Regions from separate parts of the Arthrobacter sp. SAFR-179 genome, predicted to be linked through region 2. Evidence: riboswitches for the same ligand, from Rfam matches in the RefSeq annotation. Region 2 holds a riboswitch; the other holds the start of a gene.
The links. A riboswitch is a leader RNA that binds a small molecule or an ion and turns the genes downstream of it on or off. The one in region 2 is predicted to bind glycine.
Positions count from the first base shown of each region.

Region 1 (6,890 bases), on a different contig from region 2:
ACCGGGTGCCCTGCTTCTTTGGCCTGCTTCAGCAGCTCCGAGCCCGGGAAGCCCAGGAACGGAAGGCCTGGATCGTAGGCGTTTACTGCCGCGACAACGGCCGAGGCCTGCTCGGCGTCGTGGACCGTGGTCTCGTACAGCGCTCCGTGCAGCTTCACGTAGTCCACGGAGGCACCCACGGCGTGCGCCACGCCGTCGAGCGCGCCAAGTTGGTACAGCACGTCACCGAAAAGCTCGTCGAAGCTCATCCCCAGCATGCGGCGCCCGTAGCCGGCCAGATCCCGGTAGCCCAGGTGCGCGCCGACGGTGACATCAAGTTCGTATGCCGCCCTGCAGCTGTCGAGCATGGTGACGGGGTCGCCTGCGTGGAGGCCACAGGCTACGTTGGCGCTGGTGGCCAGCTGGAACATCGCCGGATCGCCGCCCGCGGTCCAGGAGCCGAATGATTGGCCTACGTCAGCGTTGAGATCCAAATGTGTTGCCTTCCAGCGTCAGGTTGTCCGGCCCGGCGGCGGCATTCAGCTCCCCGGGGATGGTGTCCGGCATCGGCCCGAACGCCTCCCGGGCGTTCTTGGCCACCGCACGGCCCATCACGAGGTTACCGGCTCCGCCGACAACCGCCCCTATGCCGAACGGGAGGGCCCTGCCGAACAGTGCAGTTCCCTGGCGCTTAAGCAGGTTTTTGAGGAAGGCATGCTGGATCCGCTTCCGCACGCTGCCGAATCCCGGCCCCACCATTGACTTTGAAAGCGCGTTGCCCCAGGTGTTGGTGGGCCCTCCGGATGCCTGGCCACTGAGTGTGCCCAGCAGGGCCGTGCCCTCCTCGCCAAGCATGATGGCCATGACCATGGTGCCGGCCTTTTCCGGATTGGTCAGGCGGATGCCGTGGAGTTCAGCCAGCGAGGTGGCGTAAAGGGCTGTTGCTTCCAGGAAACCAACGGTGGCGGCGGCCGAAAGTCCCAGCGACGCCACGGTTCCAACACCGGGGACGACGGCGGTGGCACCCACCAGGGCACCCCCGCCGGCCACGGCCCGCAGGTAGTCGCGCTCTGCGATCTCCGCCAGCTGGGCAGCGGTGGCACGTGGATGCTTCTTCTGGAGCCGGCGGATGTAGCCAACCACCAGGGGCCGTTGGATCTGCACTGCCTTCATGAGCATGTTGTGGACCCCGGGCTTTGGCTTGCCCTCGGAATCGAACATTGCATTGTGGGCGGTTTCCTGTGCGATGCGTACTGCTGGGTTGCTGCGCCGGGCCATGGTCACCTTCATTCAAATCGACCTGCAGCGGTAAGCTGCCGTGCTCATTCCATCCTATGTGGACAAACACTAAGCATGCTTAACTTTCCTGGCCGCAGGTCCACGGCTCCGCAGCTCCAGCTCCGGACCGGACCGGGCTGATGCTGCGGCAGAATCATGCAGTTCCTGCCGCAGCATCAAAGCGGGAAGTCATGGCCGCCAGGGCGTCTTGATCAACCCAGCACAGCTGCTGAACCGCCGACTGTCATTTCCTGGCCCGCTCAACCCCGCGCGCGGCCGGAGCGGAGTCCTGGCCTGCGGAGCGCCCGGCGGCAGCTTCATCGGCCCGGAGTTCAGCCCGGAAGACCTCGAAGCGGGCAAGGTGCGCCGGACGGCGGCGGAGGATGGCCCACGCCACGCCAAGGATGACGAACCAGATGGGTGTTACCAGCAGTGCAACGAGGGTGTCGGGCTGGGTGGTCAGGGCCCACAGGACGAAGGCGAAGAACGCGTAGACCACCCACACGGCCGGGATGCCACCGGGCATCTTGAACTTTGATGCCGCATGCAAGTGCGGCCGGCGGCGGCGGAAAGAGATGTAGCTGGCCAGGATGATCGACCAGACGAAGACGAAGCAGACGGCTGACACGGTGGTCACCATTTCAAAGGCCTTGCCAACGTCCTGGCCGGCATACATGAGTACGACGCCGGACAGCAGCAGGACGCAGGACAGGAACAGGGCGTTGCTGGGCACCTTCCTCGTGGACAGGCGGCCGAACATGCCTGGAGCGTCCCCTTCCTGGGCCAGGCCGAAGACCATGCGGGACGTGGAGTAGATGCCGGAGTTCGCGGAGGACATGGCCGAGGTGAGGACCACCAGATTGACCACTGTGGCCGCGGCGCCGAGGCCGGCCAGGGAGAACATGCCGATGAAGGGGCTGTGGCCTGCGGCGAACTGGGTCCACGGGGTGACGGCCATCAGGATGACCAGGGCGCCGACGTAGAACAGCAGCACGCGAACTGGGATGGCGTTGATGGCCTTGGGCAGCGTGCGCTCGGGATTCTTGGCCTCGGCGGCGGTGGTGCCCACCAGTTCGATCCCCACGAAGGCGAACACGGCGATCTGGAATCCGGCCACGAAGCCCATGAACTCGTTGGGGAAGAAGCCGCCATGGCTCCAAAGGTTGGTGAAGCTTGCCGTGCCCGCGTCGCTCTGGAAGCCGGTGAAGATCATGAAAAGGCCCACGATGATGAGGGCAGCGATGGCGATGATCTTGATGAGGGCGAACCAGAACTCGGTCTCGCCGAAAGCCTTGACCGTGGCGAGGTTCAACAGGAGCAGGATGCCCACCGTGGCCAGGCCCGGGATCCAAAGCGGAAGCCCCGGCCAGAGTTCCTTGGAGTAGCCGGCAATCGCGATCACGTCAGCAATTCCGGTGATCACCCAACAGAACCAGTACGTCCAGCCTGTGAAGAAACCTGCCCACGGCCCCAGGAGGTCGGCCGCGAAGTCACTGAAGGACTTGTAGTTCAGGTTGCTCAACAGCAGTTCACCCATGGCCCGCATGACGAAGAACAGCATGAAGCCGATGATCATGTACACGAAGATCACAGACGGGCCGGCCGCGGAGATGGTCTTGCCGGAGCCCATGAAAAGGCCGGTGCCGATCGCTCCGCCGATGGCGATGAGCTGGATGTGGCGGTTGGTGAGCTGCCGTTCAAGGTGGGGTGGCTCGCTGCGGGCGGGCGTGTTTGCGGCTTCGTTGCGCGCAGGTTCGCCGTTGGACGTGGGGGGATGAATCGCCATGAGGAACTCCATCGATAAAGCGGCATTTGGGTACCGCAAAAGATTTGGTTCCTCCCCGCTCTGTAGTGAACCTGAGAGTTTCCGCAGCCAAGGGCCGCTTGCACCGTCGGTGAGCCAGGAACTTGCCTGGCTGCTTTCCAGAGTTGCCTGTCCGCGGCGGTACGTGGGCCTGAGAGTTTCCTGGGGAGGATTTGCTCCTACGGCGCCTGCTGAATGTACCGGCAGGGCTCTCCCGCCGCAGGTCGAAGGCATGTTCAGTTGGAAGCCGCAGCCCCGGGGGCCGCGGCGGGTCCTGCATTTGGGATGGGCGCCGGCCGGTGGGCCGCTCCGGATAGGTTGAGCCGGCCACCGGCAGCACCAATCCCGGGGTTCAGTGTGGTGTCGGTCACGATCGAAAGTCAAACCTGCCGTGACACAAGCGGGACAGAATGGCCTTACAGGGCCGGATCCACCCGCAGCGGCGGCCGCCCGATTTGCCACGAGCCGCTAATCCCGATACCTTGTGAGCCGAATCACCCACATTTGAATAAGCCTTTCGAGCTGTGACGGGAGAGTCCTCCCGGCAAAACACCGGGCAGGCGCCGTAGGAGCAAATCCTCCCCAGGAATCTCTCAGGCCCACGTACCGTCACGGCGAGGCGACTCTGGAAAGCAACCGGGCTTCTGCCTGGTTCACCGACGGTGCAAGCGGCCCCCTGCCAAGAGCAGGCAACGCGGAATCTCTCAGGTCCAATACAGAGCGGGGAGGAACCCATCCCACGCCGTGCCACCTTTGGCCGGCCAGAACTGGAGTTCCTCATGACGATTCAATCGCATCCAACATCGTTTGTTGACCGCCATATCGGCGCGCGCCGCCAGGCCGACGTCGACACCATGCTCAAGGCCGTGGGCTACGACAGCGTGGACGGCCTCGTTGACATGGCCATCCCCGCGTCCATCCGTCAGGAAACTGCGCTCAGGCTGACCGACGCCCTCAGCGAGGTGGAGGTCCTGGCCGAACTCCGCCGGATCGCCGCCAGGAACAAGACCGCGGTCCAGATGATCGGCCAAGGCTACTACGACACCGTGACTCCGCCGGTGATCCGCCGCAACATCCTTGAGTCCCCGGCCTGGTACACCGCCTACACCCCGTACCAGCCGGAGATTTCCCAGGGCCGGCTGGAGGCGCTGCTGAACTTCCAGACCATGGTGCAGGACCTGACGGCCCTTCCCGTGGCCAACGCCTCCCTCCTCGACGAGGCTATGGCGGTGGCTGAAGCCGTGCTGCTGATGCGCCGGGCGAACAAGAACAAGGATGCCAAGGACGGCAAGACGGTGCTCGACGCCGATTGCCTCCCGCAGACCATCGCCATCGTGCTGGGCCGCGCGGAGGCGCTCGGCTTCGAGGTGCAGGTCGCCGATCTCTCCAGGGGCCTGCCCGAGGGTGACATCAACGGCGTGGTGCTGCAGCAGCCGGGTGTCTCCGGCCGGGTCTGGGACCAGTCCGCCGTCATCGCCGAGGCCAAGGAGCGTGGCGCGCTGGTGACCGTGGCCGCTGACCTGCTGGCCCTCACCCTCATCACCCCTCCCGGTGAACAGGGTGCCGACATCGCCGTCGGCTCCACCCAGCGTTTTGGCGTGCCGTTGTTCTTTGGGGGGCCGCACGCCGCCTACATGGCAGTCCGCAAGGGCATGGAACGGACCCTGCCCGGCAGGATCGTGGGTGTTTCAAAGGACAACGCCGGCGCGCCCGCCTACCGCCTGGCCCTGCAGACCCGCGAGCAGCACATCCGCCGCGAGAAGGCCACGTCCAACATCTGCACCGCCCAGGCGCTGCTTGCCATCGTGTCCTCCTTCTACGCCGTGTACCACGGGCCGGACGGGCTGAAGGCAATCGCCGAAAGCGTCCACCGCAAGGCCCGGGTACTGGCCACAACCCTCAGCTCCATGGGCCGCGAACTGGTCAGCGATTCCTTCTTCGACACGCTCACAGTCCACGTTCCGGGCAAGGCCGCCAAGGTCATCACCGCAGCCGAAGCCCGCGGCATCAACCTGCGCTTCATCGACGCGGACACCGTGGGCGTCTCCGTTGATGAGACGACGACGGCGGCAACACTGTCGGCCGTCGCCGTCGCCTTTGGTGCCGGTCCTGTGAGTGACGCCCAGGGGTTCGAGCTGCCCGAGTCAGTGCTGCGCACCTCCGACTACCTGCAGCACCCTGTGTTCAACACCCACCGGTCCGAAACCCAGCTGCTGCGCTACATCCGCCGCCTGTCGGATCGGGACCTGGCGCTGGACCGCACCATGATCCCGCTGGGCTCCTGCACCATGAAGCTGAACGCCACCGCCGAGATGGAGGCCATCTCCTGGCCTGAATTCGCATCGATCCACCCGTTCGCGCCCGATTCCCAGACTGCCGGCTGGCGTGAACTGATTTCCGGGCTGGAAGCCGACCTCGCCGAGATCACCGGCTACGACCAAGTGTCCATCCAGCCCAACGCCGGCTCCCAGGGTGAGCTCGCGGGCCTGCTGGCGATCCGCGGTTACCACCATTCCCGTGGGGACCAGCAGCGCAACGTCTGCCTGATTCCCGCATCGGCGCACGGCACCAACGCTGCGTCCGCCGTGCTGGCCGGGATGAAGGTCGTCGTCGTCGCCACCGCCGCGGACGGGACAATCGACCACGACGACCTCACGGCGAAGATCGAGGCCAACAAGGACGTCCTTTCGGCCATCATGATCACCTACCCGTCCACCCACGGCGTGTACGACGCCGACGTCCGCGAGGTCTGCGACGCCGTCCACGCCGCCGGCGGCCAGGTCTACGTTGACGGCGCCAACCTGAACGCCCTCGTTGGCCTGGCCCAGCCGGGCCAGTTCGGCGGCGACGTGTCCCACCTGAACCTGCACAAGACCTTCTGCATCCCGCACGGCGGCGGCGGCCCCGGTGTTGGGCCGGTTGCCGCCAAGGCGCACCTCGCGCCGTTCATGCCCGGCGATGCGAACAAGGCCGCCCACGAGGACGGGCACGGGGTTGCGATCTCCGCGTCCCGATTCGGCTCGGCAGGCGTGTTGCCCATTTCCTGGGCCTACGTGAAGCTCATGGGCGGCGAAGGCCTGACCGAGGCCACCAAATCCGCGCTGCTGGCAGCTAACTACGTCGCCTCACGCCTGAACGAGTTCTACCCCGTCCTGTACACGGGTGAAGGCGGGCTGGTGGCGCACGAGTGCATCCTGGACCTGCGCGAACTCACCGCCAGGACCGGTGTGACCGCCGAAGATGTGGCCAAGCGGCTCATCGACTTCGGCTTCCACGCCCCCACCCTGGCCTTTCCCGTCGCCGGAACCCTGATGGTGGAGCCCACCGAGTCCGAGGACCTGGCCGAGATCGACCGCTTCATAGAGGCCATGATCACCATCCACGGCGAGATCCAGCAGGTAGCCAACGGTGACTTCACCCTGGAGGCATCACCGGTGCGCAACGCCCCCCACACGGCGGCCGCCGTCGTCAGCTCCGACTGGGACCGCGCATACCCGCGCGAGCAGGCAGTCTTCCCCGTTGCCTCCCTGCGCCAGGACAAGTACTTCCCGCCCGTGGGCAGGATCGACGGCGCCGCCGGCGACCGGAACCTGATCTGCTCCTGCCCGCCCCTCGAAGCGTTCGAGGACAGCACAGCCGATTTTGAAAACTGAGGACTTCCAATGACTGAGAACTACACCGCGCTCTATGATCAGCACAAGAAAGCCGGGGCCTCCTTCACGGACTTCGGCGGCTGGCAGATGCCGCTCAAGTACGAGTCCGAGCTCGCCGAGCACCACGCCGTCCGCAACGCCGCCGGCCTGTTCGACCTCTCCCACATGGGCGAAGT
Region 1 covers NZ_JBPFDM010000021.1:3,193-10,082, reverse strand. Annotated here, with positions in the region: gene ACR65K_RS20550 (LamB/YcsF family protein) at 1-473, opposite strand, end outside; gene ACR65K_RS20545 (hypothetical protein) at 457-1,257, opposite strand; gene cycA (D-serine/D-alanine/glycine transporter) at 1,502-3,043, opposite strand; glycine riboswitch at 3,094-3,190, opposite strand; glycine riboswitch at 3,191-3,288, opposite strand; glycine riboswitch at 3,580-3,680, shown strand; gene gcvP (aminomethyl-transferring glycine dehydrogenase) at 3,841-6,714, shown strand; gene gcvT (glycine cleavage system aminomethyltransferase GcvT) at 6,724-6,890, shown strand, end outside.
Region 1: it holds a riboswitch for glycine, as region 2 does, so the genes downstream of both, gcvP (aminomethyl-transferring glycine dehydrogenase) here and gcvP (aminomethyl-transferring glycine dehydrogenase) in region 2, are expected to answer to the same signal.

Region 2 (6,890 bases):
AGTTCATTGCCCGGCTGGAGCAGTTTGCGTGGATGGTGCAGGCCGAGAACATGAAGCCCACCGCCAAGGTAACCGCCGCCGACTCCAAGTAGCGGGATCGGCGGGCGCGCAGCCCGCTGCCATTTCAAAGGGCGCCCGGCGCCGAGGTATTCCCTCGACGCCGGGCGCCTTTGTGCAGCCAGCACAGCACACCCTCGGCTGCTAGGCCGCTTTCGGCACTTTCCGCAGCACGACGGCGGCGAGGACTGCCGCCGTCGCCATCAGTACCAGCCCAATCGCCGCAGTGATGTGGACGCCGGAATCAAACGCTGCTGCCGCAGCTTCGCGGACGGCTTCCGACAGTGATTCGGGCACCAGGTTTGCTGCTTCAATTGCGCCGGCGAGCGTTTCACGGGCATTGTGCAGGGCGGATCCGGGCAGTATGCCGTCCAGTCCCGCGGGCAGGCGCAGGTTCTGCTGGTAGGACGCGGTCAGGATGGAGCCCAGCACCGCGGTCCCCAGCAGCGAGCCCACCTCGTAGCCTGTCTCCGAGATCGCTGCGGCAGCACCTGACTTCTCCGGCGGGGCGGACCCGAGGATGAAGTCGTTGGAGATGGTTTCGGCCGTGCCCACGCCCAGTGCCAGGACCAGGAGCGCCGCCAGCAGCAGCGAGGGCCCGCCGTCATGGTTCCCGAATGCCACCATGGTGTAGCCCGCAGCGCTGAAGGCCAGTCCCGCCGCCACCACGTAGCCCGGACGGACCTTGCGGACCAGCGGCACCACCACCAGTCCGGCCACCACCGTGGCGGCCAGTGCCGGGATCATGGCAACGCCCGCCGCGGACGGGGTCATGCCTTCGAGGAGCTGGAGGTGCTGGGCAAGGAACAGGATGAACCCGTTGAAGGAGAACAGGGCAAGGATGTTGGCGCTGATGGCCATGCTGAACACCCTGTTCCGGAACAGGGACATGTCCAGCAGCGGGTGCTTCAGCCGGTGCTGCCGCCGCACGAACACGGTCCCCATCGCCAGGCCGAAGGCGATTGCCCCCAGGCCTACTGTCCCCGGGCCTTCCGTGGCAACTGCCTTGATTCCGTAGACAACGGGCACCATGACCAGCATGGAGAGCAGGATGCTGGGGATATCCACCTTGCCGGGCGCCGGATCCTTCGATTCGGGAATCACGGCCGGTCCAAAGGCCAGCAGGGGGAGCATGAGCGGGACCGCCACCAGGAATACGGCGCCCCACCAGAAGTGCTCCACCAGCCATCCGCCGACGATTGGGCCCAGCGCCGCGCCGCCGGAGAATCCGGCAGCCCAGATGGCCACGGCCAGCCTCCGGCGGTTGGGCTCCGGGAAGATGTTGCGGATCAGCGACAGGGTGGAAGGCATCAGCATGGCACCGAAGAATCCCAGGGCGGCGCGGCCGGCGATGAGCCACTCCGGCGCCGGTGCAAAGGCGGTGGCAACGGACAGTCCGGCAAAGCCGATGCTGCCAAGGATCAGAAGCCTCCGCCGCCCAATCCGGTCGCCCAGGCTTCCCATCGATACCAGCAGCCCGGCGAGTACCAGTGGGTAGGCGTCAACGATCCACAGGAGCTGCACTCCGGTGGGTTCCAGGGCCCCTGCGATGGCGGGCAGCGCGAATGTCAGCGCCGTGTTGTCCACCGCCACCAGCAGTACCGGGAACATCAGCAGCCCCAGCGCCAGCCAGTCCCGCCAGGGGGAGCACGGGGCGGTAGCGGCCGCCTGCGCGGACGCGGAACTCTTGATGAAAGTGGTCATGGAAATAACTGTACCGTCCAGACGGTACAGTTTAGAAATGGAGGGATTTCCGTTTTCCTGCCTGGTGGCAGGCATGATGGAAGGCATGCCCCGAAAGCCTGTTGCCCGTGACGCGGTCCTGGACGCCTTCGAGTCCCTGCTGATCGAAGTGGGGGAGCGCGCGGCCACCCTCGATGCCGTGGCCCGCAAGGCAGGGGTGTCCAAAGGCGGCCTCCTCTACCACTTTCCCAATAAGGAAGCGCTCATCGCCGTGCTGCTTGACCGGCTGGAGGGCCTCGCCCGGGAGGATGCCGACGCGATGGCTGCTGCCGCTGAAGGCGCCGCGGCATACTTCATCCGTTCCTCCGTCTGGGCCGATACTCCGCTGGACCGCGCCATCGTGGCCGCCACCCGGCTTGCAGAGGTGGCCCATGAAGAGACAAGGCGCCGGTTCGCGGCCATCCAGCAGCGCTGGTTGGACGAGATCGCTGCCGACGTTGGGCCCGGCCTGGCCAAGGCGGTCCTCTACATGGGGGACGGCCTGTACTTCAACGCCATGCTGTCCGTTGCCCCCGCTCCGGCAGGGGGAGCGGCCGCCGACGTGGAGGAACTCCTGGCCGCTTTGGAGCGGCTCCGGAGGTAGTTCGGGTCATTTGCCGGGAGGGGCTGCGGCGTAGGACAATAGAGAGTTGTGAGGGCTGTCACCGGCCCTTATGGTTCGACAAATGAATAGCCTTTGATCTGCGGCGGGAGAGTTCTGCCGGAAGTACAGGCAGGCGCCGTTGGAGCAAATCCTCCCCAGGAATCTCGCAGGCCCCTGTACCGCCGCGGCGAGGCACCTCTGGAAAGCAGCAGGCAGTCCACCACCCTTTGGGAGTGCAGGGACTGTTGTGCTCACCGACGGTGCAAGCGGGTCCTGCCCAGGCAGGCAACGCGGAAACTCTCAGGTCCAATACAGAGCGGGGAGGGACCCGAATAGCTGTGGCGTACCCTTCGCCGCCTGAGTAAATGGAGTTCCTTCGTGTCGGTTACCCCAGCCTCCACCACTTTCGTAGACCGCCATATCGGCGCGCGCCGCCAGGCCGACGTCGACACCATGCTCAAAGCCGTAGGCTACGACTCGGTCGACTCCCTGGTTGATACCGCCGTTCCCAAGGTCATCCGCCAAGACACCGCGCTTCGCCTGCAGGACGCGCTCAGTGAGGTTGAAGTCCTCACCGAACTGCGGAAGCTTGCCGCAAAGAACAAGACGGCCGTGCAGCTGATCGGGCAGGGCTACTCCGATACCGTGACTCCGCCGGTGATCCGCCGCAACATCCTGGAGTCCCCGGCCTGGTACACCGCCTACACCCCGTACCAGCCGGAGATTTCCCAGGGCCGGCTTGAGGCGCTGCTGAACTTCCAGACCATGGTGCAGGACCTCGTGGGGCTGCCTATTGCCAACGCGTCGCTGCTCGATGAAGCAACCGCCGTGGCTGAGGCCGTGCTGCTGATGCGCCGCGCCAACAAGGCCAAGCCCGCGGCCGACGGCAAGACCGTCCTGGACATCGACGTGCTCCCGCAGACCATCGCCATTGTCAAGGGCCGCGCGGAGGCGCTCGGCTTCGAGGTGGAGGTGGCCGATCTCTCCAAGGGCCTGCCCGACGGTGACATCAACGGTGTGGTGCTGCAGCAGCCCGGCGCTTCGGGCCGGGTCTGGGACCAGTCCGGCGTGATCGCCGCAGCAAAGGAGCGCGGCGCGCTGGTGACCGTGGCCGCGGACCTGCTGGCCCTTACGCTCATTACCCCTCCGGGTGAGCAGGGCGCGGACATCGCGGTCGGCTCAGCCCAACGCTTTGGTGTTCCGCTGTTCTTCGGCGGCCCGCACGCTGCCTACATGGCCGTCCGCAAGGGCCTGGAGCGCTCGCTTCCCGGCCGCCTGGTGGGCGTGTCCAAGGACGACGCCGGCGTTCCCGCCTACCGCCTGGCCCTGCAGACCCGCGAACAGCACATCCGCCGCGAGAAGGCCACGTCCAACATCTGCACCGCCCAGGCGCTCTTGGCCATCGTCGCCTCCATGTACGCGGTTTATCACGGCCCCGACGGGCTGAAGGCGATCGCCGAAACGGCGCATGGCCACGCCCGTGCCCTGGCGGCCTCGCTTGCCACTGCCGGCGTCGACGTCCTGTACAAAAGCTTCTTCGATACCCTGACCGTCCGGGTGCCCGGACGGTCTGCCGGCATCATTGCCGACGCCGAGGCGCGGGGCATCAACCTGCGCAGCGTCGACGCCGATACCGTCGGCATCGCCCTCGATGAAACCACGACGCCGGCCATCGTCGCCCAGGTGGCCGATGTCTTTGGCGCCAAGGTTGCGGACGGCCAGGGTGAGGACCAGGGCTTCGGGCTGGAGGCCGCCGTCGAGCGTTCCTCCGACTTCCTGCAGCACCCGGTGTTCAACACGCACCGCTCCGAAACCCAGCTGCTGCGCTACATCCGCAAGCTCTCGGACCGGGACTTGGCGCTGGACCGCACCATGATCCCGCTGGGCTCGTGCACCATGAAGCTGAACGCCACCGCGGAGATGGAGGCCATCTCCTGGCCCGAGTTCGCCTCCATCCACCCGTTCGCCCCTGACTCCCAGACCGAAGGCTGGCGTGAACTGATTTCCGGGCTGGAAACCGATCTTGCCGAGATCACCGGGTACGACCAGGTGTCCATCCAGCCCAACGCCGGTTCCCAGGGCGAGCTGGCGGGCCTGCTGGCGATCCGCGGTTACCACCACTCCCGCGGCGACCAGCAGCGCAACGTCTGCCTGATTCCCGCATCAGCCCACGGCACCAACGCCGCCTCCGCCGTGCTCGCCGGGATGAAGGTCGTTGTCGTGGCCACAGCTTCTGACGGCACTATTGACCACGATGACCTCACGGCCAAGATCGAGGCCCACAAGGATGTCCTGTCCTGCATCATGATCACTTACCCGTCCACGCATGGGGTGTATGACGGGGACGTCCGTGAGGTCTGCGATGCCGTGCATGCCGCCGGAGGACAGGTCTACATCGACGGCGCCAACCTGAACGCCCTGGTGGGGCTTGCGCAGCCGGGCCAGTTCGGCGGCGACGTGTCGCACCTGAACCTGCACAAGACCTTCTGCATCCCGCACGGCGGCGGCGGACCCGGCGTCGGTCCTGTTGCCGCCAAGGCACACCTCGCGCCGTTTATGCCGGGTGATGCGAACAAGGCTGCGCACGAGGACGGGCATGGGGTTGCGATTTCCGCGTCCCGGTTCGGCTCGGCGGGCGTGCTGCCGATTTCCTGGGCCTACGTGAAGCTCATGGGCGGTGAGGGCCTGACCGAGGCCACCAAGTCCGCGCTGCTGGCAGCGAACTACGTCGCCTCCCGCCTGAACGAATACTTCCCGGTTCTGTACACGGGCGAGGGCGGATTGGTGGCCCACGAGTGCATCCTGGACCTGCGCGAACTCACCGCCCGGACCGGGGTGACGGCTGAGGATGTTGCCAAGCGCCTCATCGACTTCGGCTTCCACGCCCCCACCCTTTCGTTCCCGGTGGCGGGCACCCTGATGGTGGAGCCCACCGAGTCGGAGGACCTGGCGGAGATCGACCGCTTCATCGAGGCCATGATCAGCATCCGAAAAGAAATCGACCAGGTGGCCAACGGCGACTTTGCCGTGGCGGACTCACCCTTGCGCCGCGCACCCCACACGGCGGCCGCCGTCGTCAGCTCTGACTGGGACCGCGCGTACCCGCGGGAGCAGGCGGCCTTCCCTGCCCACCACAAGCAGGACAAGTACTTCCCGCCCGTGGGCAGGATCGACGGCGCCGCCGGCGACCGCAACCTGATCTGCTCCTGCCCGCCGCTGGAAGACTTCGAAAACTAAGGACCGGCACCATGACTGAGAACTACACCGCGCTTTACGACGAGCACAAAAAGCTCGGCGCGTCCTTCACGGACTTCGGCGGGTGGCAGATGCCGCTCAAGTACAGTTCGGAGCTGGCCGAACACCACGCCGTCCGCAACGCCGCCGGCCTGTTCGACCTCTCCCACATGGGCGAAGTCTGGGTGACCGGCCCGGATGCCGCCGCCTTCCTGGACTACGCCCTGGTGGGCAAGATCTCTGCCATGGCCGTGGGCAAGGCCAAGTACTCGCTGATCTGCAACGAGGACGGCGGCATCATCGACGACCTCATCACTTACCGCCGCCCTGCCGCGTCGGATGGCACCGACGTCTTCCTGGTGGTCCCCAACGCGGGCAACGCCGCCGTGGTCGCCGCAGCCCTGCAGGAACGGGCCGCCGGGTTCAATGTGGTGGTGGATGATGCCTCGGCCCGCACTTCCCTGATCGCCGTCCAGGGTCCCAAAGCCCAGGAACTCCTGCTGCGCCTGGTTCCGGCCGCGCAACATTCCGTGGTGACGGAGCTGAAGTACTACGCCGCGGCTGCCGTTCCGCTCCTGGTAGGTGGCGCCGGCAAGGAGCTGCTGCTTGCGCGCACCGGATACACCGGTGAAGACGGGTTCGAGATCTTCGTGGACAACCACGACGCCCCGGCGCTGTGGCAGGCCCTGATCGCCATCGCTGACGACGGGGAACTGATCCCGGCAGGCCTCGCCTCCCGCGACTCCCTCCGCCTTGAAGCAGGAATGCCCCTGTACGGCAACGAACTGTCGCTGCAGGGCGACCCGTTCGCCGCCGGCCTGGGCGCCGTCGTCGCCCTCTCCAACGAAGGCGACTTCGTGGGCAAAGCCGCCCTGGCAGCCATGAAGGAAGCCGGCGCCGGCAGCACTTCCGGCCGCCGCCTCGTGGGGCTCAAAGGCCAGGGCCGCCGCGCCGGCCGCGCGCACTACCCCGTCCTCAAGGAGGGCACCACCGTCGGCGAAGTCACCTCCGGCCAGCCGTCGCCCACCCTGGGTTACCCCATCGCCATGGCCTACGTCGACGTCGAACACTCGGCACCCGGCACGGCCCTGGACATCGACCTCCGCGGCAAGGCCGAACCGTTCGAAGTCGTCCACCTCCCGTTCTACAAACGCGAACCATAGGCTGCTGCTCCGTGGCTGGCTTCGGGACTGGCGGACCGGACATTTTCACGCGTGCTGCTCCTTCGTCGCTTTGACGCACGCTTTCGAAAAGTCCGGCTCCGCCGGCCCCT
Region 2 covers NZ_JBPFDM010000018.1:1,407-8,296, reverse strand. Annotated here, with positions in the region: gene ACR65K_RS20170 (Dps family protein) at 1-92, shown strand, start outside; gene ACR65K_RS20165 (MFS transporter) at 202-1,761, opposite strand; gene ACR65K_RS20160 (TetR/AcrR family transcriptional regulator) at 1,847-2,383, shown strand; glycine riboswitch at 2,478-2,575, shown strand; gene gcvP (aminomethyl-transferring glycine dehydrogenase) at 2,762-5,620, shown strand; gene gcvT (glycine cleavage system aminomethyltransferase GcvT) at 5,632-6,780, shown strand.